One region of the Streptomyces sp. NPDC036813 genome, then DNA from elsewhere that is predicted to be linked to it. Evidence: riboswitches for the same ligand, from Rfam matches in the RefSeq annotation. Region 1 holds a riboswitch; each other region holds the start of a gene.
The links. Region 1 has a riboswitch for cyclic di-AMP ahead of ACZ67Q_RS25890 (transglycosylase family protein). Riboswitches for the same ligand answer to the same signal wherever they lie in the genome.
Positions count from the first base shown of each region.

Region 1 (3,894 bases):
TCGCCCCCGGCGATCCCGTGCTCGTCGTCCTGGCCGCCGCCGACCGCGATCCGGAGCGCTTCCCCGAGCCGGACCTGCTGGACCTCGCCCGCCGTGACAACCAGCACCTCGGCTACGGTCACGGCATCCACTACTGCCTGGGCGCCCCGCTGGCCCGCCTGGAGGGTCAGACCGCCCTCGCCACCCTGCTCACCCGGCTGCCCGACCTCCAACTGGGCGCCGAACCAGCCGACTTGCGCTGGCGCGGTGGACTCATCATGCGGGGTCTGCGGCAGTTGCCCGTGACGTTCACGCCCGCGCCCGCACAGAAAACTGACACATCTTCAACTATGTGATCTTCACGTGATCTGCGCGGCATGAACTTGTGACTGGCGATCGTCTGCCGATACGTTCACTCGTCAGCGCGACGCCGGTGCCTCAAGGCGCCGCGCCGGTCAGTGCTGTCTCGCGAAAGGTCACCGCATGCTCTCCGGGAACGGTCGACACCGTCGCCCCCGTCAGGCTCCGGCCCTCCTCGTCACGGCCGGAGTGACCGGCTCCGCCATCGCCATCCCTCTGCTCGGCGCGGCGAGCGCCCACGCGGCCGACGGCGCGACGTGGGACAAGGTGGCCGAGTGCGAGAGCGGAGGCCGCTGGAGCGACAACCCCGGGATCGGGCTCTACGGCGGCCTGCATCTGTCGCAGGAGGACTGGGAGGGGCACGGCGGCCTGGAGTACGCGGCCCGGCCCGACCTCGCGAGCCGTTCGCAGCAGATAGCCGTGGCCGAGAAGGTCCTCGCCGACCAGGGTGTCGGCCACTGGACGCTGTGCGGGCTGACCTCGGGCCTGTCCGGCGACACCTCCGCACCGGACGTCGACACGGGGGTCGCGGGCGACACGTCGGGCGGCGGCTCGGCGGCCGGCGGCTCCACCACCGGCTCGGGCTCCTCCGGTCCGACCGGGACCAGCACTCCGTCCGACTCATCCGCTTCGGCCGGTACCTCCGGATCCACCGGTACCTCCGGATCATCCGGTTCGGTGGACTCGCCCGGCTTGCCCGACTCCTCCGGTGCGCCGTCCGGGACGCCCTCCACGGGCACCCCCGCGCAGCCCTCTGACGGGTCGTCGTCCGCCACCCCGTCCACGGGGGGCGCGGCCGAGTCCGGCGCGCCCGGAACGTCCGGGCCCGGCACCTCGCAGCCGTCCGGCAGCGCGTCCGCAGGTGACGCAAACACCGACGATCCGGACAACCTGCGCCAGATCGTCGGGGATTCGGGGCTCGTCGACACCGGTGCGGTGGACGGCGGCGGCCGCCACCGCGGCGCCAGCGCCACGGAGGACGCCGCCGAAGTGAGCGCGGCGCCCGCCTCGGGCCGGCATGCCTCGCGCTACACAGTGCGCGACGGGGACAGTCTGACGTCCATCGCCGACTCCCTTGGCGTCGAGGGCGGGTGGCGCGCGCTGTACGCGGAGAACCGGGACGCGATCGGGGCCGACCCGGGCCGCATCGTCCCCGGTCAGACCCTGCTTGTCGGTGGCGAAACGGGCGAAAAGTAGCGGGAGTTGACGCCCCGTTTTGAGACTGATGTCCGCTTTGGTGAAAGTGTGGGATGAGTCTCAGAAGCCGTGATCGTCTTTGAAATTCGGCCGATCGCCTGTCTACGGTCATGACCGCTCGCCATCGCGAGCCCCGGCCGGCCGCAACGCCGAATCCTGCCAGCGGCCGCACGGGAACAGTCGTCGCTCAACGCGCCGCAGGCAGGAGCGGGGGACCCAAGGTAAGCGCCGTGCCCGGCAGTTGAGCCGGAGCGGCTAGGGGTGAAGCCACGCCTCCCAGGGGAGGGGTGGCCGGGCAACTCAACCGGCCCGAACCCGACAGCTCACCTCGCAGGCGTCGGTGAGGGGATCCACCATGCTGTTTTCCGGCAAGGGCAAGCACCGTCGTCCCTCCAAGACCACCCGTGTCATCGCGCTCGCCGGTGTCACCGGCGCGGCCGTCGCCGCCCCGCTGATGGCGGCCGGCAACGCCTCCGCCGCCACCACCTCCGAGTGGGACGCGGTCGCCCAGTGCGAGTCCGGTGGCAACTGGTCCATCAACACCGGCAACGGTTACTACGGCGGCCTGCAGTTCTCCGCCTCCACCTGGGCCGCGTACGGCGGCACCGCCTACGCCCCGCAGGCCAACCAGGCCAGCAAGTCCCAGCAGATCGCCGTCGCCGAGAAGGTCCTCGCCTCCCAGGGCAAGGGCGCCTGGCCGGTCTGCGGCACGGGCCTGTCGAACACCCCGAACAACGGTGGCGGCTCCTCCAGCTCCTCCCAGAGCGGCGGCTCGTCCTCCCAGGGCACCACCACGACGCGCTCCAGCGAGCAGCAGAGCGCCTCCCGCTCCAGCGAGCGCCCGGCGCAGACGCCGAAGAAGCAGAGCACCAAGACCGTCACCACCCCGACCGGCAAGAAGGTCAAGAAGGGCGACGGCGAGTACAAGGTCGTCACCGGTGACACCCTCAGCTCCATCGCCGAGAAGCACCACGTCGCCGGCGGCTGGAAGAAGCTGTTCGACCTGAACAAGGACATCGTCGCGGACGCCGACCTCATCTACCCGGGCCAGCAGCTGCACCTGAAGTAAGCGGCAGCGGGCCGGCCAAGGGCCGCTCCCCGTCCCCACGGGCTCCCCGTCCCGGTGCGTGTTCCCCCGTACGCACCGGGACGGGGTTTTTTCTGCCGTCCGTTCTCCGGACGTTCAGCCGGAACGCCACCCCCCTTTGTTCCGACGGTGAACAATGGGTACGGTCTGTCTGTCCACGGGCCGGGCGGTCGGCTGGCCGATGGCCCCGGGGCGGTTAGGCTCTAGTCGCAAGGCTCACCAGCCCCGCACTTTCAGCGTCACATCCACGAAGGAGATGCTCGTGCCGTCCATCGACGTCGTCGTAGCCCGGGAAATCCTGGACTCCCGAGGCAACCCCACGGTCGAGGTCGAGGTCGGCCTCGACGACGGCAGCACCGGGCGTGCCGCCGTTCCGTCCGGCGCCTCGACGGGCGCCTTCGAGGCCATCGAGCTCCGCGACGGCGACTCCAGCCGTTACCAGGGCAAGGGCGTCGAGAAGGCCGTGCTGGCCGTCATCGAGCAGATCGGCCCGGAGCTGGTCGGCTACGACGCCACCGAGCAGCGCCTGATCGACCAGGCCATGTTCGACCTGGACGCCACCGACAACAAGGGCTCCCTCGGCGCCAACGCCATCCTCGGCGTCTCGCTCGCCGTCGCCCACGCCGCCTCCGAGGCCAGCGACCTGCCGCTGTTCCGCTACCTGGGCGGTCCGAACGCGCACCTGCTGCCGGTGCCGATGATGAACATCCTGAACGGCGGCTCGCACGCCGACTCCAACGTGGACATCCAGGAGTTCATGATCGCCCCGATCGGCGCGGAGTCCTTCTCCGAGGCCCTGCGCTGGGGCGCCGAGGTCTACCACACCCTGAAGAAGGTCCTGAAGTCCAAGGGCCTGTCCACCGGCCTCGGCGACGAGGGCGGCTTCGCCCCGAACCTCGGCTCCAACCGCGAGGCCCTCGACCTCATCCTCGAGGCGATCAAGGAGGCCGGCTACACCCCCGGCGAGCAGATCGCCCTGGCCCTCGACGTGGCCGCGTCCGAGTTCTACAAGGACGGCTCCTACGTCTTCGAGGGCAAGAACCGCTCGGCCGAGGAGATGACCGAGTACTACGCCGAGCTGGTCGAGGCCTACCCGCTGGTCTCCATCGAGGACCCGCTGTTCGAGGACGACTGGGCCGGCTGGAAGACCATCACCGCCAAGCTCGGCGACAAGGTCCAGCTCGTCGGTGACGACCTGTTCGTCACCAACCCCGAGCGTCTCCAGCGCGGCATCGACGAGGGCGCCGCCAACGCGCTGCTCGTCAAGGTCA
Region 1 covers NZ_JBVJPV010000013.1:89,385-93,278, reverse strand. Annotated here, with positions in the region: gene ACZ67Q_RS25900 (cytochrome P450 family protein) at 1-335, shown strand, start outside; gene ACZ67Q_RS25895 (transglycosylase family protein) at 463-1,536, shown strand; cyclic di-AMP (ydaO/yuaA leader) riboswitch at 1,720-1,888, shown strand; gene ACZ67Q_RS25890 (transglycosylase family protein) at 1,892-2,605, shown strand; gene eno (phosphopyruvate hydratase) at 2,886-3,894, shown strand, end outside.

Region 2 (3,894 bases), on a different contig from region 1:
GGATCGTGTTCCTCGGGACACCGATCGACGACGCCGCGGCGTGCGATGTCATCGCGCAGCTCATGCAGCTGGAGCACCGGGACCCGGACCGGCCCGTGCAGCTCTACATCAACTCGCCGGGCGGCTCGTTCCAGGCGATGACGGCGATCTACGACGCGATGCGGTACGTCGCGTGCGAGGTGGAGACGTACTGCATGGGCCAGGCGGGCTCGTCCGCCGCGGTGTTGCTGGCCGCGGGCGCGCCGGGGCGCCGGTTCGCGCTGCCGGGCGCCCGGATGGTGATGCGTCAGCCCGCGTTGCCGGAGCCGGTGGAGGGGCAGGCCAGTGACCTCGCCCTTCAGGCCGCGGAGTTGACGCGCATCCGGGCGACCCTGGAGGAGATGCTCGTCCGGCACACCGGGCGCAGCCGGCGGCAGGTCGGCGCGGACATCGAGCGCGACCACGTCCTCGACGCGGCCGGGGCGCTGGCGTACGGGCTGGTGGACGAGATCATCACCGTCCGCGCGCAGCCGGGCGGGAGGTGAGCCGTCCGATGCTGCCGGATCTTCCGCCGCTGCCCGCCCTCACCCGGGCGGAGGGGGAGCTGATCGACCGTTACCTGGAGGTCGTGGACCTGCTCGGCCGGATCAACCCGGCCTGTCCCGGCGACACCTACCGGGGGCTGCGGGCCGCGCAGGCGCTGGTGACCAAGGCGGTGGCGCTGCGCGACGCGCTGACGCTGATGCACCAGCGCGGCGAGAGCGAGCTGCACGCCGGCACCCTGGCACGCGCGTTGCGGGTGCTCGACGGCGAGCGCCGCACGGCGCGGGTCACCCTGCCGCCACCGGCGGGGAGTTGAGCCGAGGGCCGAGCGGGTTCAAACGGACCGAACGGCGTACCCCCCATCGGCCTATCCGAACGCCTTTTTTTCGGGGGTCCGAGTTGCGTGACCGGCGGGACGAGAGGCCGGAATGAAGTGTTCCGCCGCTGGTCCGGGGCTCGCCGGATCAGTGAACACCCCACCGAACACAGGGCTGTCCACCCGAACGGGTGAGTGGTGAGGAACCCCACAAATACCCGTTTCCGTTGGGATTTTCGGACAGTTGTGGGCCAAGATCCCTGACTGACGACAAGCCCCCGCCGCAGCGGCGGGGCGATCCGGGCGGACGCCGAGTCCTGCCGCCGTCCGGATGACCGGTCGACAGGAGTGGATCGGCAGGAGTGGAGGACCCAAGCACGACGGGTCGCCGGAACGGTCATGCCACGACCGGGCCGAGCAGCCCTTGGGGTGAAGCCGCGTCAGCGGCCGGGCTACTTCGCCAGCCCGAATCCGACAGGTCATCCTTCACAGGCGGCTGACGAAGGGTTGCGCATGACTGCGCTCAATCGTGTCCCGTCGCTCATGGCCCGGGCCGGTACGGCTTCCGCCCTGACCATCGCCGCGGTGGGCGGCTCGATCGTGGTCCCGGGCCTCGCCTCGGAGGCCGCCGCCGCGACGCCGGCGACCAAGGCGCTGCAGATCGCCGCGTCCAAGAAGGGCGCGCCGTACCAGTGGGGCGCCACCGGGCCGCGCCGGTTCGACTGCTCGGGACTCACGCTGTACTCGTTCAAGAAGGCGGGCAAGAAGCTGCCGCGCACGGCCGCCCAGCAGTACAACAAGACGCACCACATCCCGGCCCGCAGCCGTAAGGCCGGTGACCTGGTGTTCTTCCACTCGGGGTCGAACGTCTACCACGTCGGCATCTACGCCGGGAAGAACAAGATCTGGCACGCCCCGAAGACGGGCGACGTGGTGCGCCTGCAGAAGATCTGGACCAAGAGCGTCTGGTACGGCCGGGTGAGCTGACCGACGCCCCTCCTCGGCACACGGCCCTCACGCGGCCACGAGCCCGACGGCACGGCCCTCAGCGGCCGCTGTCGGGCCGAGGAGGGCCGTCAGCGGGCTCCAGCGGCGGCTGCCGGGACAAGGCCGGGGTGGCCGCGGGCCAACGGCGCCAACGGCGCCAACGGCTCGGGCATACGGGTGAGCGGGTGTCACGCCCTGGGGCCCCCGTCGCCGAGGCTCACGGCGTGCGTTCGGCGGCGGTGCCGCCGGGGGCGGTCCGGTGGGCGCGGTGTGACAAGCCCGCGGGAGTCGTCCCGGAACCGAACGGTTCAGCAGGGCTGCGGTTTTGGTTCTGTCTGTTGCGTCGAGGGGACCGGCTCGGGCGGGAGTGCCCAGGGCAGTTCGATGGCGACCGTCTTGCCGCCCTCGCGGGTGGGGCGGACGCGGAGTCTGCCGCCGCACTCGGCGGCCAGCCAGCGGATGATGACCATGCCCCGGCCGTTGTCCTGCTGGACGGCCGCGGGCAGCCGCTTGGGAAAGCGGGGGTGGCTGTCCGTGACACCGATGCGCAGCAGCTCGTCGCGGTCCAGGGTGACGTCCACCGTGAACGTCGGGGATTGCCCGAACGTGTGCTGCACGGAGTTGGTGGCCAGTTCGGAGACGATCAACCGGATGCTGTCCGCCAGCTCCGCGTCCGACGGCAGACCCCATTCCGCCAGGGTGCCGGCCACGAAGCCGCGGGCCGCGGACACCGAGGCCGGATCGCTCGGCAGAGTGACGGATGCTTCCAGGTGGTCTGCCATGGCGACGTCGTCCCTTTCCCACGGGACCGCAGTCCGGCACGGAGCCGGTGGTTCGAGTACGGTCCCGGACTGGTGCTTCGCCGCCAGACTGCCATCACCACGCCGGTCACGGAGGCGATCCACCAAGATATGCATATATCTGTCGCTCGAAGCGGTGAACTCTGCCACGGCAGACCGTATCCGGGCGGCTCGGACGGAGTAAGGAGGGGCGCATGCAGCACGGTCCCGCGGTGCGCCGCCGGAAGCTGGGCGCCGAACTGCGCGCGCTGCGCGCCCGGGCGGGACTCACCAGCGGGGAGGCCGCCCGGCTGGTGGGCTGGCACCAGTCGAAAGTCAGCCGGATCGAGACCGGCTCGAGTGGCGCGAAACCGTCCGATGTGCGGTTACTGCTGAACGCGTACGGCGTCGAGGACGACGAACTGCGGGACCTGCTGCTGGTGTTGGCCGGCTCCCAGGTCGGCGGCAGGGAGCACTGGTGGCACGCCTACCGCGGGGTGCTGCCGCCCACGTACCGCGACTTCATCAGTCTGGAGTCGCAGGCCAGCGCGATGCGCACGCTGGAGACCTCGGTCGTGCCGGGGCTGCTGCAGACGCCCGCCTACGCCCGCGCGGTGACCCGGGCGGCCGTCGGCGCGGTGGACGAGGAACGGCTGGACGCGCTGGTGGAGGTGCGTCTGGCCCGCCAGGACGTGCTGCACGCGCCGCGTCCGCTGAAGCTGAGCGCCGTGCTGGACGAGGCGGTGCTGCGCCGGGAGGTGGGCGGTCCCGAGGTGATGGCGGAGCAGCTGCGGCGGCTGCTTCAGGCCGCACGGCTGCCGCAGGTGCGGTTGCAGGTGTTGCCGTTCTCCGCGGGGGCGCATGTCGGCATCACCGGGCCTTTCGTTATTTTCTCATTTCCGAGCACTTCTGATCTGGACGTGGTTGTTCTCGACCACATGACGAGTAGCCTCTACCTCGAACGGAAAGAAGACCTCCGGGCCTACGCGGAGGCCTTCAACTCCCTTCGGATCCACGCCCTTTCCCCCGAGGACTCGTTGGATTTCATCGCCTCACTAGGTGACGGCGCGTAAGGAGGCACCATGACCGCACTGCCTCGCACCATCCCTTTCAGTACCGATCTGCACGGCGTGCGCTGGCTGCGCAGCAGCTACAGCACCGGAGCGAACAACTGCGTCGAGACGGCCCGGCCGGCCTCCGGGCACTGGGCCGGGCTGCTCGCCGTACGCGACTCCAAGGCCCCGGACGGGCCCGCGCTGCTCTTCTCCCCCGGGAGCTGGGCGGCGTTCA
Region 2 covers NZ_JBVJPV010000014.1:118,339-122,232, reverse strand. Annotated here, with positions in the region: gene ACZ67Q_RS27365 (ATP-dependent Clp protease proteolytic subunit) at 1-524, shown strand, start outside; gene ACZ67Q_RS27360 (hypothetical protein) at 533-838, shown strand; cyclic di-AMP (ydaO/yuaA leader) riboswitch at 1,215-1,348, shown strand; gene ACZ67Q_RS27355 (C40 family peptidase) at 1,352-1,825, shown strand; gene ACZ67Q_RS27350 (ATP-binding protein) at 2,134-2,607, opposite strand; gene ACZ67Q_RS27345 (helix-turn-helix domain-containing protein) at 2,820-3,677, shown strand; gene ACZ67Q_RS27340 (DUF397 domain-containing protein) at 3,687-3,894, shown strand, end outside.
Region 2: linked by a shared signal. The riboswitch ahead of ACZ67Q_RS27355 (C40 family peptidase) and the one ahead of ACZ67Q_RS25890 (transglycosylase family protein) in region 1 are both predicted to bind cyclic di-AMP.

Region 3 (3,894 bases), on a different contig from region 1:
CTGGCTCCCACAGGCCTGCACGAGCGTCTCGTGGAACCAGCCGCCCAGGGAGCGCAGCTCGTCGCCGGTGCCGCGCCTGGCCCGCTCCTGGCCGAGCCGCACCAGGCCGCGCAGCACCTTCAGGTGCGCCTCGGTGCGCCGCTGGGCTGCGCGCGCCGCGCCGAGCGGCTCCAGCAGCATCCGCATCTCCAGCAGGTCGGCCGCTTCCTGCTCGGTGGGTTCGGCCACGCACGCGCCCGCGTGCCGTCGCGTCACGACGAAGCCCTCGGCCTCCAGGGTGCGCAGCGCCTCCCGCACGGGCACCCGGGAGACGCCGTAGCGGCGGGCGAGGAGTTCCTCGGTGAGCCGGCTGCCGCGTTCATGGACACCGGCGACGATGTCGTCCCGGATCGCCGTGCACACCGAGTGCGCCGGAATTCGCATGTCCGACCTCCGCCTTGATCCCCGTGAAACGCCGACGATGGACGCGTGTTCCGTGACTCTATTCCAAGGGAGCGGAATTTCCGACGGCGAGCCGGATTCCATGGATATTTTTTGGTCACCTCGCCGGGTTACTCCGGAGGCGAGGATCCGGGAAACGCCGAAAGCCCCGACGCGGTGCGCCGGGGCTTCCTGGGGCTCGTGCCGTTCCGGTGTGTCAGACGTTCACGCCGTGCGCGCGCAGGTAGGCGACCGGGTCCATGTCGGAGCCGTACTCGGGGCTGGTGCGCGCCTCGAAGTGCAGGTGCGGGCCGGTGGTGTTGCCGGTGTCGCCGGACAGGCCGATCTGCTGGCCGGTGACGACCTGCTGGCCCACGACGACGCCGATCGACGACAGGTGCCCGTACTGGGTGTACGTGCCGTCGTGCATGCGGATGACGATCTGGTTGCCGTAGGCGCCGCCCCAGCCGGTCTCCACGACGGTGCCGTAGCCCACCGCGTGCACCGTGGTGCCGGTGGCGGCGTGGAAGTCGATGCCGGTGTGGTGGCCGGAGGACCACAGGGAGCTGCTGGCCTCGTAGCCGGTGGAGACGTAGGAGTGCGCGATCGGGGCCGTGAAGCTGTTCAGGCGCTTGCGCTCGGCCTCCCGGGCGGCACGCTCCTTGGCCTCGTGGGCCCGCGCGGCGGCGGCCTCACGGGCGGCCTGCTCGATGGCCGCCTGCTCGGCGGCCTGCTTCTGGGCCTCGGCCTGGGCGTCGATCTGCGCGGCGACCGCGTCGTCGACGCTGATGACGGGGAGCAGACCGGTGTGCTCGGCGGCGGTATCGGCGGCGAGGGCGGGCGCCGCGAGGGTGCCGATGACGCCGGTGGTGGTGAGCGCGGCGATACCCGCGGCCTGCGCGGTGGTGCGCTTCATCCGGCTGGGACGACGGTGCTTCCCGGTGGCGCTGACGAACGCCATGTGGTGGCTTGTCCTTTCCTTCCCTCTCGCCTACCGGGTTAGCTGACGGGTTCGGAGCAGGAAGGTCTCCTACGAGCACCCTCGCGGGCGCCCGATTCACCCCAGGGACGTGTGGGTCCCCGGCTCCCCTGGCTCGCGCCGTACGGGGACTCGGCGATGACTGTCCGGTGCCGCGGGTGCGGCGCACTGCCTGACGAACAGCCCGGATGAAGCTACGGTGATCGACCTTCAGTCCTCAAACGAATCAGGGGTTTTGTAAGCCATCCCACAGGCCAGACAGGCAACCTCCGCCCCAATTCGGGCATATGGGCGATGGAGCGCCTTGGATCACAAACAGGCCGGCGGGCAGGGCAAGGGCCCTGGTGCTCCGTCAGACACCAGGGCCCCACGCGCGTGTGCGGCTACTCCGCGCTCACCACGGTGACATCGCCGATGCCGAGGGCCTCGACGGGCTCCTTGATCTGCGCGGCGTCACCGACGAGGACCGTCACCAGACGGTCCACCGGGAAGGCGTTCACGACCGCCGCCGTGGCCTCCACCGTGCCGGTCGCGGCGAGCTGCCGGTACAGCGTCGCCTGGTAGTCGTCGGGCAGATGCTGCTCGACCTGGTCGGCGAGCGTGCCCGCGACGGCGGCAGCGGTCTCGTACTTCAGCGGCGCCACCCCGACGAGGTTCTGCACGGCGACGTCGCGCTCGGCGTCGGTCAGGCCGCCCGCCGCCAGGGTGCGCAGCACCTTGAAGAGGTCGTCCAGCGCCGGGCCGGTGTTCGGCGTGTCCACGGAGCCGCTGATGGCGAGCATCGCCGCGCCCGTGCCGTCGGGGGCGGAGCGCAGCACCTGGCTGAAGGCGCGCACGCCGTAGGTGTAGCCCTTCTCCTCCCGCAGGACACGGTCCAGGCGGGAGGTGAGGGTGCCGCCCAGGCAGTACGTGCCGAGCACCTGCGCGGGCCATACGCGGTCGTGCCGGTCGGGGCCGATCCGGCCGATGAGCAGCTGCGTCTGGACGGCGCCCGGGCGGTCGACGATGACGACGCGGCCGGTGTCGTCGGCGGTCACCGCCGGCACGGGGCGCGGCTCGGTGCGCGAGCCGGTCCAGGCGCCCAGGGTGTCGCCCAGGAGGTCGTCGAGGTCGAGGCCGGTCAGGTCGCCGACGACCACCGCGGTGGCGGTGGCGGGGCGCACGTGCCGCTCGTAGAAGGCGCGCACGGCGGCCGCGTCGACGGCCGCGACCGTCTCCTCGGTGCCCTGGCGGGGGCGCGACATGCGCGAGGCCGCCGGGAAGAGTTCCTTGGACAGCTCCTTGGCGGCGCGGCGGGCGGGGCTGGCCAGCTCGTGCGGGATCTCGTCGAGGCGGTTGCGCACCAGCCGTTCGATCTCGCTGTCGGCGAAGGCGGGCGCCCTGAGGGCGTCGGCGATCAGGCCGAGGCCCTTGGCCAGCCGGGAGGCGGGCACCTCCAGGCTGAGGCGGACACCCGGGTGGTCGGCGTGCGCGTCGAGGGTGGCGCCGGCACGCTCCAGCTCGGCGGCGAACTCCTCGGCGGAGTGCTTGTCGGTGCCCTCGGAGAAGGCGCGCGCCATGATCGTGGCGACGCCGTCCAGGCCGGCCGGTTCGGCGTCCAGGGGGGCGTCCAGGAGCACCTCCACGGCGACGACCTGCTGGCCGGGGCGGTGGCAGCGCAGCACCGTCAGGCCGTTGTCGAGCGTGCCGCGCTCGGGGGCCGGGAACGCCCACGGCTTGGCCTCGCCCGCCTGGGGCTGGGGGTGGAAGTCCATGGTGGCGAGCTCGGTCACTTGGCCGTCTCCTCGTTGTCGTTGCCGGCCTCTACGGTCGCTTCCTGCTCCGGGTCCTCGGGCACGTCGGCGTCCGGCGCGGCCTCCGGGGTCTTCGGCTCGTACACGAGCACCGCGCGGTTGTCGGGGCGCAGGCGGGCCTTGGCGACCTCCTGCACCTCCTCGGGCGTCACCTCGAGCACGCGCTGGACGGCGGTGAGGGCGAGCTGCGGGTCGCCGAACAGGACCGCGTAGCGGCACAGTTCGTCGGCGCGGCCCGCGACGGTGCCGAGCCGGTCCAGCCACTCGCGCTCCAGCTGCGCCTGGGCGCGTTCCATCTCCTCGGCCGTGGGGCCCTCCGCGGCGAACCGGGCGAGCTCCTCGTCGATGGCGGCCTCGATGACCGGCACCTCGACGTCACCGGACGTCTTCACGTCCAGCCAGCCCAGGGAGGGCGCCCCGGCCAGCCGCAGCAGGCCGAAGCCGGCCGCGACGGCCGTGCGGTCGCGGCGCACCAGCCGGTTGTACAGGCGGGAGGACTCGCCGCCGCCGAGGATCGTCAGCGCGAGGTCCGCCGCGTCGCACGCGCGTGTGCCGTCGTGAGGCAGCCGGTAGGCACCCATCAGGGCGCGCGCCGGGACCTCCTCGCGGACGACCTCGCGCAGCTGGCTGCCGATGACGTCGGGCAGCGTGCCGTCACGCGGCTCGGGCTTGCCGTCGTGGGAGGCGATGGAGCCGAAGTAC
Region 3 covers NZ_JBVJPV010000020.1:120,789-124,682, reverse strand. Annotated here, with positions in the region: gene ACZ67Q_RS33570 (GntR family transcriptional regulator) at 1-423, opposite strand, end outside; gene ACZ67Q_RS33565 (M23 family metallopeptidase) at 638-1,381, opposite strand; cyclic di-AMP (ydaO/yuaA leader) riboswitch at 1,394-1,547, opposite strand; gene ACZ67Q_RS33560 (M16 family metallopeptidase) at 1,783-3,171, opposite strand; gene ACZ67Q_RS33555 (M16 family metallopeptidase) at 3,168-3,894, opposite strand, start outside.
Region 3: linked by a shared signal. The riboswitch ahead of ACZ67Q_RS33565 (M23 family metallopeptidase) and the one ahead of ACZ67Q_RS25890 (transglycosylase family protein) in region 1 are both predicted to bind cyclic di-AMP.